DNA from 3 places in the Inquilinus ginsengisoli genome. Region 3 is predicted to be linked to each of the others. Evidence: riboswitches for the same ligand, from Rfam matches in the RefSeq annotation. Region 3 holds a riboswitch; each other region holds the start of a gene.
The links. A riboswitch is a leader RNA that binds a small molecule or an ion and turns the genes downstream of it on or off. The one in region 3 is predicted to bind cobalamin.

Region 1 (6,492 bases), on a different contig from region 3:
CACGGTGTCGAGGCGGCGCTCGAGCAGGCCGATCAGGTTCTCGCCGGTGTCGCCCTTGCGGCGCACGGCCTCGTCGAACAGGCGGCGGAACTGCTTCTCGCCGATGTTGCCGTAGTAGCCCTTCAGCTTCTGCTTGGACATCAGCTGCGTGCCGAAATCGGTCGGCTTCTTGCGCCGCTGGCCATGCTGGCCCGGGCCGTATTCGCGGTTGTTCAGGGGGCTCTTCGGACGGCCCCAGAGGTTGACGCCAAGGCGGCGGTCGATCTTGTGCTTCGAATTCTGGCGCTTGCTCACGCGCGCATTCCTTCTCTCGATATTGTCCCGGTAGGCCCTGCCGACGGCAAGGCGGGGCGCCGGCTCACGCACCGGACCCACGTTCCCAGGAATGGAAGCGGTGAAAAAGCCCATTCCGGACCGATTGTCAAGCCTGGAGGCGCGTGCCGGGCCACCGCTAGCCCGGGAGGTAGTGAATATGGGGCCGGCCGTGATGCGGCGAAACCTCGACATGGGCGCGCACGCCGAACACGTCGCGGATCGTCGCCTCGGTCAGGATCTCCTCCGGCGCGCCGGCGCAGACCACCCGCCCGTCCCGCAGCAGCGCCACCGCGTCGCAGAACATCGCCGCCAGGTTGAGGTCGTGCAGCGCCACGATGCTGGTAGCCGGCAGCCGCCCGACCAGCGCCAGGATCTCGAGCTGGTGCTGCACGTCGAGATGGTTGGTCGGCTCGTCCAGCAAGAGCTCGGTCGGGGTCTGCGCCAGGGCCCGGGCGATCTGCGCCCGCTGGCGTTCACCGCCCGACAGGGTCTGCCACAGCTGGCCGCGCTTGCCGGCCATGCCCATGCGCAGCAGCGCGTCCTCCACCGCCGCGTCGTCCTGTGCGGTCCAGGGCGACAGCGGGCCGCGATGCGGGGTGCGGCCAAGGCGGACGACGTCGAGCACGGTGACCTGGGCGTCGGTCGCCGCCTGCTGCTCGACCAGGGCGACGCGGCGGGCGATGGCGGCGCGCGGCAGGCCGGCGATGTCGGCCCCGCCCAGCGTGACCACGCCGCTGGCCACCCGGCGCAGGCGGCAGATCAGGCGCAGCAGGGTCGACTTGCCGGCGCCGTTCGGCCCCAGCAGCCCCAGCATCCGGCCGGGCTCCGCCGCGAGGGTGACGCCATCGACGATCATCCGGCCGCCGGCGGCCCAGCGCACGTCATGGGTGGCGATGGTCATGCCGTCCGCCTCGCCCGGTAGAGGATGATGGCGAAGGCCGGGGCGCCGAACAGGGCGGTGACCACGCCGATCGGCAGGATCTGCTGCGGGATGATGATGCGCGAGACGATGTCGGCCAGCACCATGAAGATGGCGCCGATCATCGCCGAGGCCGGCAGCAGCCTGATATGGCCGGGCCCGACCAGGAAGCGCGCCGCATGCGGGATGACCAGCCCGACGAAGCCGATCGACCCGACGATGCTGACCATGGTCGCGGTCATCGCCGCGGTGGCCCCGAACAGCACCAGACGCACCCGGGTCACGGCGATGCCGAGCGACGCCGCGGCATCGGCCCCGAAGGTGAAGGCGTCGAGCGCCCGGGCGTGCAGGATGCAGATGGCGAAGCCGGCCAGGGCGACCGGCGCCGCGACATGGGCGTCCGGCCAGCGCACGCCGCCGAGGCTGCCGAGCAGCCAGAACATCACGCCGCGCGCCTGTTCGGCGTTGGCCGAGGTGGTGACGATATAGGAGGTCAGGGCGTTGAACAGCTGCGACCCGGCGACCCCCGCCAGGATGATGCGGTCGGTGCCGCCCCCGGCCCCGGCCGCCAGCAGCGACACCAGGGCGAAGGCCAGCACCGCGCCGATGAAGGCGCCGCCGGAGAGCGAGATGGCACCGCCGCCGAATCCCGCGATCATCACCGCGACGGCGCCGGTCGACGCCCCGGCGGAGATGCCGAGGACATAGGGTTCCGCCAGCGGGTTGCGCAGCAGCGCCTGCAGGATGGCGCCCGACAGCGCCAGCGCCGCGCCGCTGCAGGCCGCCACCACGGCGCGGCTGAGCCGGTAGTCCCAGATTACGCCTTCCTGGATCGGGCTGAGCGCGAAGCCCATGCCCAGCAGCCGGTTGCCCAGCGCCTGGAAGGTGGTGGCCAGCGGAATCGCCATCTCGCCGATCGACACGGCGACGCCGATGGCCGCGACCAGCACGGCCACGGCGAGGACCGTGGCCAGGGCCCGCAGGCCCCAGCCACCGCCGAGGATCGGCCCCCGGATCACGCCCGGATCACTTCGCCAGCCCGAAGGCCTTGATGCCGTTCGCCAGCGCCTCGATGCCGTCGACCGCGCGGATCGACGCCTCCATCGCCTGGACGTCTATCAGGACGAAGTGCCTGTCGCGCACCGCCGGCAGCTTGCTGACCACCGGGTCGGTCGCCAGGAAGTTCAGCTTCACCGCCGGGTCGTCGGCGGCATAGCGGCGGCGGCTCATCTCCGCGATCACGATGATGGCGGGGTCCGAGGCGGCGACCTGCTCCCAGCTCACCGACGGCCATTCCTCTTCCGTCTTGATGATGTTGCGGGCGCCGAGCGTCTGCATGATGTAGGCGGGCACGCCGTTCTTGCCGGCCATGAAGGCATCGCCCTGGACCTCCTTGCTGGAGAACCAGAACACCACCGGCACGTTGCTGCCCTTGACGCCCGCGACCTCGGCAATGGCGGCGGCCTCGCGCTGCTTCAGCCGGGCGACCAGCGCGTCGCCGCGGTCGCCGACATCGAAGATCGCCGCCAGGTCGTGGACCTCCCGATAGACCAGATCCATGCTGAACAGCTGCTTGCGCACGCCGTCGCCGCCACCGCCGTTGTCCTTCTCGACGCAGTCGGCCGGCGCGACGTAGGTGGGGATGCCCAGCTCGGCGAACTGCTCGCGCGTGCCCACCGAGCCGTTGGGGCCGACATGCCATTCATACTGGGCGGTCACCAGGTCGGGCTCCTGCCCCACCACGGATTCGAAGCTGGGGTCGTTGTCGGCCAGGCGCTTGATCTTGTCGTTGGCCGCCTCGTAGCCCTTCAGCACCGGGCCGAACCACACGGCGGTGCCGACGATGCGGTCGGCGAGGCCGAGCGACAGCAGGATCTCGGTGCTGCTCTGCCCGATCGACACCGCCCGCTGCGGCGCCTTGGCAAAGGTGACGTCGACGCCGCAGTTGCGGATGGTCAACGGATAGTGCGTCGGTTCGGCCGAGGCGGCGGGCGCCAGGCCGAACAGGGCGGCGGCGACGGCCGCGGCCGGGATGAGCGAACGAAAGGTACGGTGGGGGACGGCCGTCATGATGCCTCCTGCCCGGGCCACCCCGCCCGGGAAACGGATTGCGCTGCGACGGCAGGTCTCCTGGCTCGCGGATCTTGGCTTCGCGTCTGCCTTCCCACCGGATCCGGCTTCGGACCCAGCAGTGGCATGGCGCCTCGTCGGAGAGGCGTCACGAGGACGTTCGGCGATCCGCTGACAGTTGCGGGGGCAGCCACGGACTCCGCGCGGATGCGCGTCACCGTGTTCCCTTTTGATCCCGTGCGGGAACCGTCGGGGCGATGTGTATCGCCCCCGTCGCGGCGCGGTCAATGGACGCTGGACGCCAAGGCTGCCCGGCCCCTGCGGTTCTTGCAGGCAGGGTCCGAAGACACATCTTTAGATATATCTTGAAACCCATCTCAAAGAGACCTATCTTCCGATATATCGAATTCTAAAGGAGAGTTTCGATGTTTGGAATGAGAGGCCATCGTGGCCAGCGCGGCGAATGCGGCGACGGGATGTGGGCCGGGGGCCGTGGCCGCCGGATGTTCGGCCATCACGGCGGCGGCGAAGGCGGCGGCCGCGGCTTCGGCGGCGGCGACATGATGCGCGCCGGCCGGATGCTGGCGCATGGCGACCTGCGCCTGGTGGCGCTGACTCTGATCGCGGAGCAGCCGCGCCACGGCTACGAGATCATCAAGCTGATCGAGGAGAAGACCGCCGGCTGGTACAGCCCGAGCCCCGGCGTGGTGTACCCGACGCTGACCTATCTCGAGGAGGCCGGCTACGTCACGGTCGAGACCGAGGGCACCAAGAAGCTGTACACCATCACCCCCGAAGGCCGGGCCTATATCGAGGAGAACCGGTCGATCGTCGATGCCATCCTCGGCCGCCTGTTCGCCATCGGCGAGAAGATGGCCCGGGTGAACCGGGCGTTCGGCGGCGACCGCGAGCGGTCCAGCCGGCTGCCGGCGCTGGTCCATGCGGCGCTGGACAATTTGCGCGAGGTCGCCGGGCACAAGATCGACGGCGATGCCGAGGCCGAGACCCAGATCGTCGAGATCCTGGCCCGCGCCGCGGCCGAGATCCGGCGCGGCTGAGGGCGGCGGCATGAGCCCCGCCCCTGCCCTTCCCATAGCGACCCTATCGGCCCCGGCCGAGGCTCGGCTGCGCGATGCCGGGCTGCGGCCGACCCGGCCGCGCCGCATCCTGCTGGCGGTGCTGGCCGAGGCCGAGCGCGCGCTCGACGCCCAGGAGATCCTGGGCCGGGCGCGACGGCTGGATCCGCGGATCAGCCTGGCCACGGTCTACCGCTTCCTGGCGGCGCTGCGCCGGGTCGGCATCGCCGGCTGGTGGAGCGAGCCGGCCGGGCGCCTGGCCTATGGGCCGGTCGCCGTCGCGGCCCCGCCGGAGCGGCTGACCCTGGGCGACGTCCAGCTGCGCGCGGCGCTGGCCGACGTGCTGCGGCAGTTCGGCTACCGCCTGATCCGCGCCCGCGTCGATCTGGCGGTCGAGCGGCTGCATCCCGAGGCACCGCTGGCCGAAGCATGGCCGCAGACGGCCCGGGTCCCCAGTCTGCTCGACCGGTTCTAGGCCCGGCACGGCCGCCGGGCGGCATCGCATCGGACAGGGAGTCGCCGCATGGCGGACGGCCTGCTTCTTCTCGCGGCGCTGCTGCTGATCGTCACCGCCGCCGTGCATTCGGTAGCGGGCGAAAGGCGGCTGATCGGCCCGCTGCTGACCCGCCGCGACGGCATCCTGGCCAACCGCCTGGCCCGGTTCGTGCTGCGCTTCGCCTGGCACATCACCAGCATCGCCTGGGCGGTCATCGCCGTGATCCTGCTGGCGCTGGTGCTGGCCCCGGTGGCGGTGCGCTGGTGGGCGGCGGCCGCGACCGGCGCAGCCTTCACCGCCATCGGGGCGTTCACCGCCATCTCCAGCCGCGGCCGCCATCTCGGCTGGCCGTTCCTGACCGGGATCGGCCTCACCGCCCTGGCCTCGCTGCTGGCCTGAATTCCTCCTCACGCCGTCAGCCACAAGAGCGCGGCCCCGGCGGCTGCGCTGCCGATCAGCGTCGGGATCATGCCGACCCTGAAGTGCAGCATGGCAACCATCGAGGCCCCGGCCAGGCAGGCGGCCCGCCAGTCCAGAGACGAGAGGACGGGCAGGTCGGGGCCGACGCCGAGTACCTCGACCGTCACCACCGCGCGGAACATCACATGCAGCGCGAACCAAAGGGCCAGGTTGAGGATGACCCCGACCACGGCAGCGGTGATGGCCGACAACGCCGCAGAGACGGCGCGGTTGCCGCGCAGCGTCTCGACATAGGGCGCACCGAGGAAGATCCACATGAAGCATGGGGCGAAGGTGACCCATGTGGTGAGAAGGGCGCCGAGGCCGCCGGCGACGATCGGGTTCAACCCGCCGGGGTCTCGGAACGCCGCGAGAAAGCCGACGAACTGGAGCACCATGATGAGGGGCCCCGGCGTCGTCTCGGCCAGGCCGAGACCGTCGGCCATCTCCCCCGGCCCGAGCCAGCCGAACGTGTCGACGGCCGCCTGGGCGACATAGGCCAGCACGGCATAGGCGCCGCCGAAAGTGATCACGGCCATCGTGCTGAAGAAGCCGCCGATCTGGGTCCACACGCTGGCTGAGCCTGTGAACGCCCACACCAGCACGACCGGCCCCAACCAGAGGGGCAGCCAGATCGCCAGCACCCGAACGGCGCGGGACCAGGACGGCTCGGCATGGGTCAGTTCGCCGCGCTCGAACATCGCGTCGACCACACCGACAAAGGCTGGCCCCGCTGCACCGGCCTTGTGACCGGCGCCGGTGAAGGATGCCGGCGCATGCCTGCTGCCGATCCAGCCGATGATGCCGGCCGCGAGCACGATGATCGGAAAGGGTATCCTTAGCGCATAGATGCCGACGAAGGCCGCCGCTGCGATGGCGATCATCGCGCGATTTTTGAGCGCCCGGCGGCCGATGCGGATCACAGCCTCTATGACCACGGCCAGGACCGCGGCCTTCACGCCGAAGAAGATCGCGTCGACCACAGGCACCTGCCGGAAGCAGGCATAGAGGATGCTGAGGCCGAGCATCACGAACGCGCCCGGCAGCACGAACAGGATGCCGGCCACCAGCCCGCCCGCCGTCCGGTGCAGCAGCCAGCCGATGTAGATCGCCAGCTGCTGCGCCTCCGGTCCCGGCAGCAGCATGCAATAGTTCAG
Region 2 (6,492 bases), on a different contig from region 3:
GCGCCGCGCTGCTGCGGCCGCAGCCGCACCTGGAACTGCCGCGCTTCGCCTATGAGGAGGCGGTGGCGCGGCTGACCGGCGCCGGCGGGCACCCCGACTGGCCGGCCAGCACCCGCAACGTGGCGGAACTACGCCTGTCCCTGCGCTTCGCCCCCAAGAGCGGGCTGCGCAGCCTGCTGGGCGACCAGCTGCTGCATCTCGACATCTTCGACTATCCCGGCGAATGGCTGATCGACCTGCCGCTGCTGCAGCGCGACTACGCCTCCTGGGCCGAGGAGACGCTGGCCCTGGCCGCATCAGGGGTGCGGGCGCCGCTGTCGCAGGGCTGGCGCGAGGCGATCGCCGCCCTCGACCCCGCCGGGCCGGCCAGGGAGACCGACGCCATCGAGGTCGCCCGGCTGTACACCGACTATCTCCGCAGCTGCCGCACCCATGCCATTCCGCTGAGCCGGCTGCAGCCGGGGCGGTTCCTGCTACCGGGCGACCTCGAAGGCTCGCCCGCCCTCACCTTCTGCCCGCTGCCGCGGCCGCGCGAGACGCCGCGCGGGTCGCTGTGGCGGCTGATGGAGGAGCGGTTCGAGGGCTACAAGGCCAAGGTGATCAGCCCGTTCTTCCGCGACCATTTCAGCCGGCTCGACCGCCAGATCGTGCTGGTCGACCTCCTGTCGCACCTCGCCGCCGGGCCGGAGAGCCTGGAGGATCTCGGCCGCGCCATGGACGACATCCTGGGCTGCTTCCGGACCGGCGGCGTCAACTGGCTGTGGCCGTTCGAGACCCGGGTGCGCAAGGTGCTGTTCGCGGCGACCAAGGCCGACCACCTGCCGCGCGAGGGGCATGAGCCGCTGGTCGGGCTGATGGACGAGCTGCTGCAGCAGAGCGTGCGCCGCACCGCCTTCCAGGGCGCCACCGCGCGGTCGATGGCGATCGCCTCGCTGCGCGCCACCCGCGAGGTCGACGTCAAGCACGAGGGCGAGACTTTGCGCTGCGTCGCCGGGACGATCGAGCCGGGCGGCAAGCCGGTCGCCGCCTTCCCCGGGGCGCTGCCGCGCAGCCTGCGCGAGGCCCGTGGCGGCGGCCGCTTCGGCGCCCAGCGCTTCCTGCCGCCGGCCGATCTCGGCGCCGACGGCCAGCCCTGGCCGCACATCCGGCTGGACGGGGCGCTGCAGTTCCTGATCGGGGAAGACCTGGCATGACCCGGCCGCCATTGATTCTCGACGAACTGCCCGAGGCGGAGGGGCGGCAGACGCCAGCCCCGGCCGTGTTCCGGCTCGACCAGGCCGAGGCGGTGGCGGTCGAGGACGACCCGGTCCCGGCCGCGCCGGAAGCCTCCGATCCCGGCCTGTACCGCCGCCGCAGCCCGGGCAGCGTCGCCCTGCGCATCGCCTTCGGGGCGCTGACCGGCCTGGTGGGCCTGGGCATCGGCCTGTGGATCGAGCGCCTGGTCACCGACCTCTTGAGCCAGGGCGGGCCGCTGCAGGCGGCGACGCTGGTGCTGCTCGGCATCGCCGGGATCGGCATCCTGGTCTGGGCCGGCTGGGAGCTGCTGGCGCTGCGTCGGCTGGGCCGGGTCGAGGCGATCCGCAGCCTGGCCCGGGCCGCAGCCAGCGGCGATGCGGCCGCGGCCGAGGCGGTGGTGGCGCGCTTCCGCGGCCTGCACGGCAGCGGTCCGGCCGCCGACGGCATCGCCCGGCTGGAGCGCGAGCGCGACGAGCTGCGCGACCCTGCCGACCTGATCGCGCTGCTGGAGATCCACGCCCAGCGCCCGATCGACGCCGCCTGCCGCGCCACCATCGCGGCCACGGCGCGGCGTACCGCGCTGATCACCACGGTCACGCCCTTCGCCGTGGTCGACATGATCGTGTCCGGCGCGCTGAACCTGCGGATGATCCGGCGGATCGCCGAGATCCAGGGCTTCCGGCCCGGCCTGTTCGCCACGCTGTCGCTGATCCGGCGGGTGGCGACCACGCTGCTGATCGCCGGCGGGGTCGAGGCCGCCAACGACTATCTCGGCGATTTCCTGGGCGCCGGCCTGCTGCGCTCCTTCGGCCGCCGCGCCGGCGAGGGCGCGATCAACGGCATCCTCAGCGTGCGCATCGGCCTGGCCGCGATGAAGGTGTGCCGCCCCCTGCCCTATCTGCGCGACCACCCACCCGGCACCATGAGCCTGGCCAAGGCGATCTTCGGCGCCGAGACGGGGCCGAAGGGCAAGGACTAGGCACCCGCGGGGCGTCACTCCGATAGACGAATGCCATTCTCCTGGCACCAAACCTGAAGAGCTTCCTCGACGGTGCGCTCTTCGTAATCGTGCCAGCGATCGAGCGCGCCCCGCGATTCCAGCAGCCGCTTGAACTGCCCATACGCGCCCTTTCGCCGGAATATGTCCTCGACCGTGTCGAGGTCGCCGGGCAGCTCGCGATCGACGAAGCGCAGGACCAGGTCCCGGCCGAGATCGAGTTCGTTCTTGTGCGGAATGGCAAGGTAGCGATCGGAGGTCTCCACGTCGTCCGGAGCCACGTCCTCCTCCATGATGTCGGCAAAGTCCGAGACCAGGTGGATTTTCCCGGTGTCGAGCGAGACATAGGCCTTGTTCTCGCCGAAGCCGCCGGTGCTGACGAACTCATAGGCAAGTCGCAATTCGGTGCGATCGATCGTGACCGGGTCTTTCGATGCCATCGGGCGCTCTCCTCGACCAGGGGACCGTGCCACCGGATTGCCACGCTCCCGCGGCGCTCCGCAATGACGATGTCACGCGGGAGGCCCTGGGATGACTTGCCGCACCCGGCGGAATGACGTATCGGTTTCCGTGATGGTGCCCCGAGGACGACCTCCGAGGGGATTAAAAGGGAACACGGTGCGGACGACCCAATCAGGGGCCTAGACCGTGGCTGCCCCCGCAACTGTAAGCGGAGAGTCTGCCGCCATCGACGACCACTGGGCCACCGGGCGACCGGAGGCTTGGGAAGGTCGGCGGCAGACCACGACCCGCGAGCCAGGAGACCTGCCATCATCGTAGGGGTTCCATTGACCGGGCGGGGTGCCCGGAGGCGGAGATGATGGTGTCCAGGATCGTCTCATGGCGACGCGTCGCCGGCCCTGCCGCGTGCAGGCCGGGGCAACGCGTGCCCATGCCTTCGGCCGACGCGGCCCGTTTCACCATTGAACGCAAGGCATAGGAGACAGGGACATGACGTCCAACCCGTCCATCACCATCGGTACCGGCGCCAAGGCAGCGCCGCGCAGCCGCACCGCCGTCCCCGCCCTGCTCGCCGCCCTGTTGGGGGTGGTGCTGGTCTGGGGCGTCGGCTTCTCGCATGCCGAGGCCTTCCACAACGCCGCGCACGACACCCGGCATTCGAACGCGTTCCCCTGCCACTGAGGAGTCGGCAATGGCCGCGTTCCGCAGCTTCTTCCTGGTGGCAGCGCTGGCCGGGCTGATCGCCGGCGCCTTCATCACCATCGTCCACCAGTTCGGCACGGTGCCGATCATCCTGCATGCCGAGGTGTTCGAGAAGGCCGGCGAGGACGCCGCCGCCCCCGCCATGTCGATGGCCGCGCCCGCCGCGACCACGGCGGCCGCCGAGCACGATCATGAGCACGGGGCCGCGGCCTGGGAGCCGCAGGACGGCTTCGAGCGCACCGCCTACACGCTGCTGGCCGACGTGCTGACCGGCATTGGCTTCGCCCTGCTGCTGGTCGCGGCCTATGCCGTGCATGGCGGCGAGATCGACTGGCGCCGTGGCCTGTTCTGGGGCCTGGCCGGCTTCGCCACCTTCACCCTGGCGCCCGGCCTGGGCCTGCCGCCGGAGGTGCCCGGCACCGAGGCGGCGCCGCTGTTCGACCGCCAGGTCTGGTGGGTGGCCACGGCGCTGGCGACCGGCGGCGGGCTGGCGCTGATCTTCCTGACCCGCAGCGCCCTGTGGAGCCTGGCCGGCATCGTCCTGCTGGTGCTGCCGCACGCCTATGGCGCGCCGCAGCCGGCCGAGTTCAAGTCGGTGGCGCCGGAATCCCTGACCCATGACTTCATCGTCGCGGCGGTGATCACCAGCCTGCTGTTCTGGGCCGTGCTGGGGTCGCTGACCGGCTTGTTGTACCAACGCTTCCGGCCGGCGGCATAACCGCCGAACCTCATATCGGCTGTCTGAATTCCTGACCTGTCATCCCGTGCGCGCTGCGGCACGCAGTGCTGCGGCGCAGACACGGGATCTCGGCACGACCTCGAAGAGATCCCGGGTCAGCAGCGCATCACTTCGTGCTGCGCGGCGCCCGGGATGACGACGAGTCGATGTTTGCGGGATTGGTATCAGTTCTGCTTCATGCCGCCGACCAGCGTTGTGATGTTATACCGAAACATCTTCGCATAAGTCGAAGCCGGGCCGTCCTCGGTCGACAGCGCCTCGGCATAGAGCTCGCCGCCCATCTGCGCGCCGGAGGCCTTGGCCACCTGCTGCACCAGCCGGGGGTCGGTCGCGTTCTCGATGAACACCGCCTTGATGTGCTCGTGCTTGATCTGGTCGATCAGCTTGGCCACGTCGCCGGCCGAGGCCTCGCTCTCGGTGGAGAAGCCGACCGGGGCCCGGAACTCGATGCCGTAGGCGGCGCCGAGATAGCCGAAGGCGTCATGGCTGGTGATGACCTTGCGCTTGGCCTCGGGGATGGTCGCGACCTCGCGCCGGGCCCAGCCGTCGAGGTCCTTCAGCTCGGCCTCGTATTTGGCGCCGTTGGCCTGGTAGGCCGCGGCATGGGCCGGGTCGGCGGCCGCCAGCGCCTTGGTCACGTTCTGGGCATAGACCACGCCGTTCGCCGCGCTGTTCCAGGCATGCGGGTCGGTGATCTCCTTGCCGTCATCCTCCATCCGGCGGGTGACGATGCCGTCCGAGGCGACGATGATCTTGCCCTTGTAGCCCGAGGCGGTGATCAGCCGGTCCATCCAGCCTTCGAGGTCGAGGCCGCTGACGATGACCACGTCGGCCTTGGCCAGGGCCTGGGCGTCCTGCGGCGTCGGCTCGTAGACATGCGGGTCGCCGTTGGGGCCGACCAGGCTGCGGACCGCGACGGTGTCGCCGCCGACCTGGTGGACGATGTCGGCCAGCACGGTGAAGCTGGCGACGACGTTGAGCGTCTTGTCCTGCGCCCAGGCGGGCAGCGCGCAGGCAGCAAGAGACAGGCCCAGAAGGCCGGCACGAAACAGGGTCTTCATGCAATGGCTCCGATTAGGACACGAGGTCAGCGCGCGTAATGCGCGGTCGGCAGGTATCGGGCCCGCAGGCTGTCATGCGTCCCGAAGATCAACGACAGCACGTAGAGCGCCCCGGCCGTCAGCACGATGCTGGGCCCGGAGGGCAGGTTGCCGTGATAGGAGAACAGGAGGCCGGAATAGCCGGACAAGAGGGCCAGGCCGGCCGAACAGGCGAACAGCGACCACAGCGACCGGGCCCAGAACCGCGCCGCCGCCGCCGGCAGCATCATCAGCCCGACCACCATCAGCGTGCCCAGCGCCTGGAAGCCGCCGACCAGGTTGAGCACCACCAGCATCAGGAAGGCGAAATGCACCGCCGCCCCGATGCCGCCGACCATGCGGAGGTAGCCGGGGTCGAAGCATTCGACCACCAGCGGCCGGTACAGGAGCGCCAGCGCGATCAGGGTGACGGTGGCGATCCCCGCCATCAGCAGCAGCGCCGCGTCGTCGACCGCCAGGATGGTGCCGAACAGCACATGCATCAGGTCGACATTGCTGCCGCGGGTCGAGACGATCAGCACGCCGGCGGCCAGCGCGATCAGGTAGAAGGCGGCGAAGGCGGCGTCCTCGCGCAGCGCCGTGACCCGGGTGACGGCGCCGGCCATCAGCGCCACCAGCAGGCCGGCGACCAGCCCGCCCAGCCCCATCGCCCACAGCGACAGGCCGGAGATCAGGAAGCCGACCGCGGCGCCCGGCAGCACCGCATGCGACATGGCATCGCCCACCAGGCTCATCCGCCGCAGCACCAGCAGCACACCGACCGGGCCGCAGCCCAGCGACAGCGCCATGCAGGCGATCAGCGCCCGCTTCATGAAGTCGTATTCGAGGAAGGGCTGTACCAGGAAGGTCCAGGGATCGGTCACGCCGCGCTCCGATGGCAGGCTTCGCCACGATCGGACCAGGCTTCCGCCATGGCGCGGGCGCGCAGCAGGTTCTCGGCGCACAGCACGTCTCCGGTCAGGCCCCAGCCGATCGGGTCGCGGGCCAGCAGCAGGGTGTGCGAGCAGAACTCGCGCACCTGATCGAGGTCGTGCAGCACGGTGATCACCGTGCGCCCCTCGCCATGCCAGCGCCGCACCACGTCGACCAGGTCGCGGGTGGTCTTGGTGTCGAGCGCGGTGAAGGGCTCGTCGAGCAGGATCACCCGCCCGTCCTGCAGCAGCAGCCGGGCGAACAGCACGCGCTGGAACTGGCCGGCGGACAGGCTGCCGATCGGCCGGCCCTCGAAGCCGCCGAGGCCGACCGCCTCCAGCGCC
Region 3 (6,492 bases):
GGCCACGCGGCTTGACGCTGGCGGAAGGCGCTCGCCATGGTGCTGCAGACAAACGAGGGAGAAGCGCCCGTGAAACCCGGCATATTGTCGATCGACGTCGGCGGGACGGGGCTGAAGGCCGCGGTCATCGACGATCGCGGCCGGATGCGGTCGGACCGGCAGCGCGTGCCGACGCCGCATCCCTGCCCGCCGAAGCTGTTCCTCGACACCCTGGCCGCGCTGGTGGCGCCGCTGCCCGCCTTCGACCGCATCGCCATCGGCTTTCCTGGCGTGGTGCGCAACGGCAAGGTGATCACCGCCCCCAATCTTGGCACCGAGGATTGGGCCGGCTTCGGCCTGGCCGACGCGGTGTCGAAGCGGCTGGGCGGCCCGGCGGCGCGGATGATCAACGACGCCGAGATGCAGGGGCTGGCGCTGGCCACCGGCCGCGGCCTCGAACTGGTCGTCACCCTCGGCACCGGGGTCGGCACCGCGGTGCTGCGCGACGGCGAGCTGACGCCGCATCTGGAGCTGGCGCATCACCCGCTGTCCAACAAGGGCAAGACCTACGACGAGTATCTGGGCAACGCCGCCTATGAGAAGGTCGGCAAGAAGCGCTGGAACAAGCGGGTGCAGCGGATGCTGGAGATCGTCGAGATCCTGATGCATCCGGACCGGTTGCATATCAGCGGCGGCAACGCCAAGCGTATCGACTTCGACCTGCCGAAGGGCGTCAGCATCGCCTCGAACGATGCCGGGCTGGAAGGCGGCGCCGTGCTGTGGAAGAAGCCGCCGAAGCCGCGGGCGGGCTGAGAGCGGAAGCGGGTGGCGGCCGGCGCCGCTACCCGGTCCCAGGCGCGGGACGCTATTCCGCGGCCACCCGGCGCAGGTCGCGCGCGGCGGCGACCATGTTGACCAGGGCCGGCCGCACCTCGGCCCAGCCGCGGGTCTTCAGGCCGCAATCGGGGTTGATCCAGATCTGCCGGTCGGACAGCCGCTGCCGGGCGAGCCGGAGCAGCGCCGTGATCTCCTCGACCTCCGGCACACGGGGCGAATGGATGTCGTAGACGCCCGGCCCGATCTCGTTGGGATAGCGGTAGGTCGTGAACGCGTCGAGCAGCTCCATCTTGGAGCGGGAGGTCTCGATCGAGATCACGTCGGCATCCATCGCGGCGATGGCGTCGATGATCTGGTTGAACTCCGAATAGCACATATGGGTGTGGATCTGGGTCTCGTCCCGGACGCCGGAGGCGCACAGGCGGAAGCTCTCCACCGCCCAGTCGAGATAGGCCTTCCAGTCCGACCGGCGCAGCGGCAGGCCCTCGCGCAGGGCCGCCTCGTCGATCTGGATCATCGCGGCGCCGGCCTCCTCCAGGTCCAGCACCTCGTCCCGGATCGCCAGGGCGATCTGCCGGCAAGCTTCGCTGCGGGGCACGTCGTCGCGCACGAAGGACCAGTTCAGGATGGTGACCGGCCCGGTCAGCATACCCTTGACCGGCTTCCCGGTCAGCGACTGGGCATAGCTCCACCACCCCACGGTCATCGAGCGCGGGCGCGACACGTCGCCGTAGAGCACCGGCGGGCGGACGCAGCGCGAGCCGTAGGACTGCACCCAGCCATGCCTCGTGAAGGTGAAGCCGGCCAGCTGCTCGCCGAAATACTGCACCATGTCGTTGCGCTCGAACTCGCCATGCACCAGCACGTCGAGGCCGATCTCCTCCTGCCAGCGGATGGTGCGGGCCGTCTCCTCCTTCAGGAAGCTCTCGTACTGCCCATCGGTCAGCGCGCCCTTGGCATGCGCCGAGCGGGCCTTCCGCACCTCGGCGGTCTGCGGGAACGAGCCGATGGTGGTGGTCGGGAACAGCGGCAGTCCGAAGCGCCGGCGCTGGGTCTCGGCCCGGGTGGTGAAGGCATTGCCGCGCCGGGCCATCGCCGCCGTGACCGCGGCCATGCGGCCGGCCACCGCGCTGTCATGCACCTTCGGCGACGTCCGGCGCGCGGCGGACGCCGCGGCGGAGGACGCCAGCGCGTCGGCCACCGCCCCGTGGCCCTGGGCCAGGGCGCGGCCGATGGTCGACAGTTCGGCCATCTTCTGCACGGCGAAGGCCAGCCAGCTGCACACATCGGCGTCGAGCTCGTCCTCGAGGTCCAGGTCGATCGGCACGTGCAGCAGCGAACAGGATGGGGCGATCTGCACCCGGTCCGCGCCGCGGGCGGCCACGATCGGCTCCAGCCAGCCCAGCAGCGCCGGCAGGTCGGCGCGCCAGATGTTGCGGCCGTCGATCACGCCCAGCGACAGCACCAGGTCGCGCGGGGCCTTGTCGATCGCGGCGGCCAGCTGGCTCGGCGCCCGCACCAGGTCGAGATGCAGCCCGGCCACCGGCAGGGACACGGCTGTCGACAGGTTCTCGCCGAGGCCGCCAAAATAGGTCGCGACCATCAGATTCAGCGACGGCGCCGCCTGGGCCAGCGCGGCATAGGCGCGGCGCAGCGCGGCGCGGGCCGCGTCGTCGAGGTCCAGCACCAGGCAGGGCTCGTCGATCTGCACCCACTCCGCCCCCTCGGCGGCCAGGCGCTGCAGCATTTCGGCATAGACCGGCAGCAGGCCGTCCAGCAGCGACAGCGGGTCCGTCACGCCCTTGCCGAGCTTGAGGAAGGTGACCGGGCCCAGCAGCACCGGGCGCGTCTGGTAGCCCAGCGCCTTGGCCTCGCGGGCCTCCTCGACCGGCTTCAGCGAGGACAGGGCGAAGCGCTGCCCCTCGGCGAATTCAGGGACCATGTAGTGGTAGTTGGTGTCGAACCACTTGGTCATCTCCTGGGCCGGCACGCCGTGGCCATGGGCAGGACCGTGGCTGCAGGCGGCGTCGCCGACATCCGCCTGGGACCCGCGGGCCATGGCGAAATAGGTCGTCAGCGGCACCGGGCCGCCCGCCCAGCCATAGGCGGCGGGGATCGCCCCGACCATGACGCTGGTGTCCAGCACCTGGTCGTAGAAGGAGAAGTCGTTCGACGGGATGACGGTGACGCCGAGCGCGTGCTGGCGCGCCCAGTTGGCGGCGCGCAGCGCGGCGGCCGTCTCCAGCAGCGCGGCTTGGTCGGACTTGCCCGACCAGAAGCTTTCGAGCGCGGTCTTGAGCTCGCGGCGCGGACCGATCCGCGGCGTGCCGAGAGCGGCAACGGGAAGAGAGAGGGAAGACATCGGCTTGAACCCCAAAGATTGGGGGCAAAGGCCGAGCGGACGCGTGCGGCATGTCCCGACGGCGAGCAGCCGGCAGGATCGCAGGCGAACCACCGGGACACCCCGCCCAGGGACGTGCGTGTTCGCGGCAGGTCTCCTGGCTTGCGGGTCGTCGCTCCGGTCCGGCCTTCCCGAAGCCTTCCGGCTTCAGTGACGCAAGATGGACCTCGGCTCGCCGCTCACAGTTGCGGGGGCAGCTCCGGCATCGCCCTGCGGCTCACCGGATTCCCTCTTAGCTCCGGCGCCCGCGAATGGGCCCGGAGAACCACGAACCGGCGGAGTGTGCCCAGGCGGGGCGCGCGCGTCAATGCTGATATAAAGACATCTTTATATCGCCATGTCCCTGGCTGGCGTCCTCAAGCCGGCAGCGGCTCGATGCCCTCGGCCTCCAGCACCGCGGCGGTCAGGTCCTGCTCGGTCATGGTGCAGACGCACAGGATCCGGGCCGGCCGGTCGCCGACGCTGACATAGGCATGGCCCATGGTGCTGTCGAAATAGATCGAATCCCCGGCCTTCATCCGGGTCGGGGCGTACAGCTCGGTGTGCAGGTCCAGCTCGCCCTCCAGCACATAGGTGTACTCCTCGCCGGGATGGCGGATCAGGTCCTCGAACTCGTCGATCGACCGGGCCCGCACCAGCCCGATCATCGGCACCATCTTCTTCCGCGACAGCTCGGCGCAGACATAGAGGTAGTCGTAGGTCCGGGTCTGGATCGCCCGGCCCTCGCCCTGGCGGCTGAGGGCGCGGCGGCCGCGACCGGCCGAGCCGGCGGGGGCGCGGGTGCCGAACAGCTCGGCGATGTCGACCTTCATGCCCTGCGCCAGCTGCAGCAGCTTGTCGTAGGTCAGCGACATCTGGTTGTTCTCGACCTTGGACAGGGTCGAGACGGCAAGGCCGGTCATGGCGCTGACCTGGGCCAGGGTCCAGTCGTTGCGGCGGCGCAGGTCACGCAGGCATTCGCCCAGGCTGGGCTTCGGGTCGGTCATGGTCGCAGGCGATGTGGCCGGGCCGCCACCATAAGCGCCGGCCGGTTTTCGGCGACAGGGAAATGTTCGGGCGGCGCGATGGCTCACGATTTCTGCGAATTGGGCCGGCTGCTGCGTTTCCTGAGCATGAACATCGCCGCTGTGAGGAAAACTCGTCAGATTGTGCTTTTCATGATCACAAAAACATGTCTCACTTTCCGTCAAACAGGCACAAGGGGGCATCATGGCGCGACCGCACGGGCATGGAACGCGGCTGGCATCCTATGATTTCGGGGCGACCACAGTGTTCGCCTGCGGCCTGGACCAGCGTTTCAGCTACTGCGCCTATGTGCCCGAGGCCTATGACGAGCACGGCAGCGACAGCTGGCCGCTGGCGGTGATCGTGCACGGCACCGAACGCGGCATGCAGGCCTATCGCGACGGCTTCGCCGATTTTGCGGAGCGGCATGGCGTCATCGTGCTGGCGCCGCTGTTCCCGGTCGGCATCACCGAACCCGGCGACCTCTCCAGCTACAAGCTGATGCGCGCCGGCCCCCTGCACTACGACGCCGTGCTGCTGGCGATGATCGCCGAGATGCAGGCCAAGTACCGGGTCGCGGGCGACCGGGTGCTGATGTACGGCTTCTCCGGCGGCGGCCACTTCACCCACCGCTTCCTCTATTTGCACCCGGACCGGCTGCTGGGCGCCTCGATCGGCGCGCCCGGCGTGGTCACGCTGCTCGACTTCGACCATGACTGGTGGGTCGGCGTGCGCAATTTCGAGGCGGTGTTCGGCAAGAAGCTGGACCTCGACGCCATCCGCCGCGTGCCGGTGCACATGCTGGTCGGCGGCGACGACACCCAGACCTGGGAGATCACGATCGAGCCGGGCAACGCCTGGTGGATGCCGGGCGCCGGCATCGCCGGGGCCAACCGCCAGGACCGCATGCGGTCGCTGCGCCGCAGCCTGGAGGCGCAGGGCGTCGCGGTGCAGCAGGACACCATCCCGGGCGTCGGCCATGACGACCGCACCATGCTCGACGCGGTGAAGCGCTTCTTCGCCGATGTATTGACCGACCGGCGGAAAGCAGCCTGAGACCGGCCACGGCCGGAGAGACAACCAAAAACGAAACCGACAGGGGGCAGGTATGAAGACGGCAATCGGGGGGCTGGCGCTCGCCTTGGCCCTGGGCTTTGCGGCGGCCGCCGCGGCGCAGGACACGCCGCGTCCGGGCGGCACCATCACCGTGGCGCTGAACGCCGACATCCGCAGCACCGATCCCGGCATCAACCGCGACGGCAACACCGACACGGTGCTGCAGCATGTGGTCGAATCGCTGGTCGGCTACCGCAACGATCTGACCGTCGGCCCGGCGCTGGCCGAATCCTGGGCCGTGTCCGATGGCGGCCGGACCTATGACTTCAAGATCCGGCAGGGCGCGCTGTTCCACAATGGCAAGCCGGTCACCTCGGCCGAGGTGAAGTGGAGCTGGGACCGCCGCTGGGCCGACGCCGCCTGGTCCTGCCGGCGGATCTTCGACGGCACCACCGGGCTGAAGGTCGACGCGGTGGAGACGCCGGACGCGCAGACCATCCGCTTCCGCCTGGCCGCGCCGAACGCGCTGTTCCTGGCGCAGCTGGCCAATTTCCAGTGCTTCGCCAGCGGCACCATCAGCCCCGACAGCCTGAACCCGGACGGCAGCTGGAATACACCGATCGGCACCGGCCCCTACACCCTGGCCGCGTGGAAGCGGGGCGAGGCGGTGACGCTGCAGAAATTCGCCGGCTACAAGCCGCTGTCCGAACCCGGCAGCGGCTATGCCGGCGCCCGCATCGCCTATGCCGACACCATCCGCTTCCAGATCGTGCCCGACCCGTCGACGGCGGAGGCGGCGCTGGCCGCCGGCCAGGTCGACCTGCTGCCCAGCCTGGCGCCGTCGCAGATCGACGAGGTGAAGGCCAATGGCGGCACGGTCGAGACCGCCTCGGGCCTCGGCTGGTCGGCGATCCTGGTGCAGACCAGCGATCCGCTGCTGTCCGACCTGCGGATGCGGCTGGCCCTGGCCCATGCCATCGACATCAAGCAGATCGCCCAGGCCCAGACCTATGGGCTGGCGGAGGCCAACCCCTCCGGCGTGGCCAAGGCCAGCGCCTTCTTCGACGACGGCTTCCTGGCCTGGCCGGACTACGACCCGGCCAAGGCCCAGGCGCTGCTGCAGGAGGCCGGCTACAAGGGCCAGCCGATCACGATCCAGACCAACAAGCGCTATGACGGCATGTACAACAACGCCCTCCTGGTGCAGGCGATGC

Region 1: it holds a riboswitch for cobalamin, as region 3 does, so the genes downstream of both, E9232_RS31890 (ABC transporter substrate-binding protein) here and metE (5-methyltetrahydropteroyltriglutamate--homocysteine S-methyltransferase) in region 3, are expected to answer to the same signal.
Region 2: it holds a riboswitch for cobalamin, as region 3 does, so the genes downstream of both, E9232_RS11060 (CbtB domain-containing protein) here and metE (5-methyltetrahydropteroyltriglutamate--homocysteine S-methyltransferase) in region 3, are expected to answer to the same signal.

Annotation. Positions count from the first base shown of each region.
Region 1 is NZ_JAVDPW010000014.1:100,829-107,320, reverse strand. It holds gene rpsD (30S ribosomal protein S4) at 1-294, opposite strand, end outside; gene E9232_RS31900 (ABC transporter ATP-binding protein) at 452-1,216, opposite strand; gene E9232_RS31895 (FecCD family ABC transporter permease) at 1,213-2,253, opposite strand; gene E9232_RS31890 (ABC transporter substrate-binding protein) at 2,261-3,304, opposite strand; cobalamin riboswitch at 3,338-3,570, opposite strand; gene E9232_RS31885 (PadR family transcriptional regulator) at 3,739-4,362, shown strand; gene E9232_RS31880 (Fur family transcriptional regulator) at 4,373-4,855, shown strand; gene E9232_RS31875 (hypothetical protein) at 4,904-5,275, shown strand; gene chrA (chromate efflux transporter) at 5,284-6,492, opposite strand, start outside.
Region 2 is NZ_JAVDPW010000003.1:716,423-722,914, reverse strand. It holds gene E9232_RS11075 (YcjX family GTP-binding protein) at 1-1,193, shown strand, start outside; gene E9232_RS11070 (TIGR01620 family protein) at 1,190-2,215, shown strand; gene E9232_RS11065 (hypothetical protein) at 2,230-2,673, opposite strand; cobalamin riboswitch at 2,791-3,020, shown strand; gene E9232_RS11060 (CbtB domain-containing protein) at 3,185-3,376, shown strand; gene E9232_RS11055 (CbtA family protein) at 3,387-4,115, shown strand; gene E9232_RS11050 (metal ABC transporter substrate-binding protein) at 4,301-5,197, opposite strand; gene E9232_RS11045 (metal ABC transporter permease) at 5,224-6,099, opposite strand; gene E9232_RS11040 (metal ABC transporter ATP-binding protein) at 6,096-6,492, opposite strand, start outside.
Region 3 is NZ_JAVDPW010000016.1:100,795-107,286, forward strand. It holds gene E9232_RS33310 (ROK family protein) at 70-792, shown strand; gene metE (5-methyltetrahydropteroyltriglutamate--homocysteine S-methyltransferase) at 845-3,178, opposite strand; cobalamin riboswitch at 3,288-3,502, opposite strand; gene E9232_RS33320 (helix-turn-helix domain-containing protein) at 3,574-4,203, opposite strand; gene E9232_RS33325 (alpha/beta hydrolase family protein) at 4,427-5,278, shown strand; gene E9232_RS33330 (ABC transporter substrate-binding protein) at 5,331-6,492, shown strand, end outside.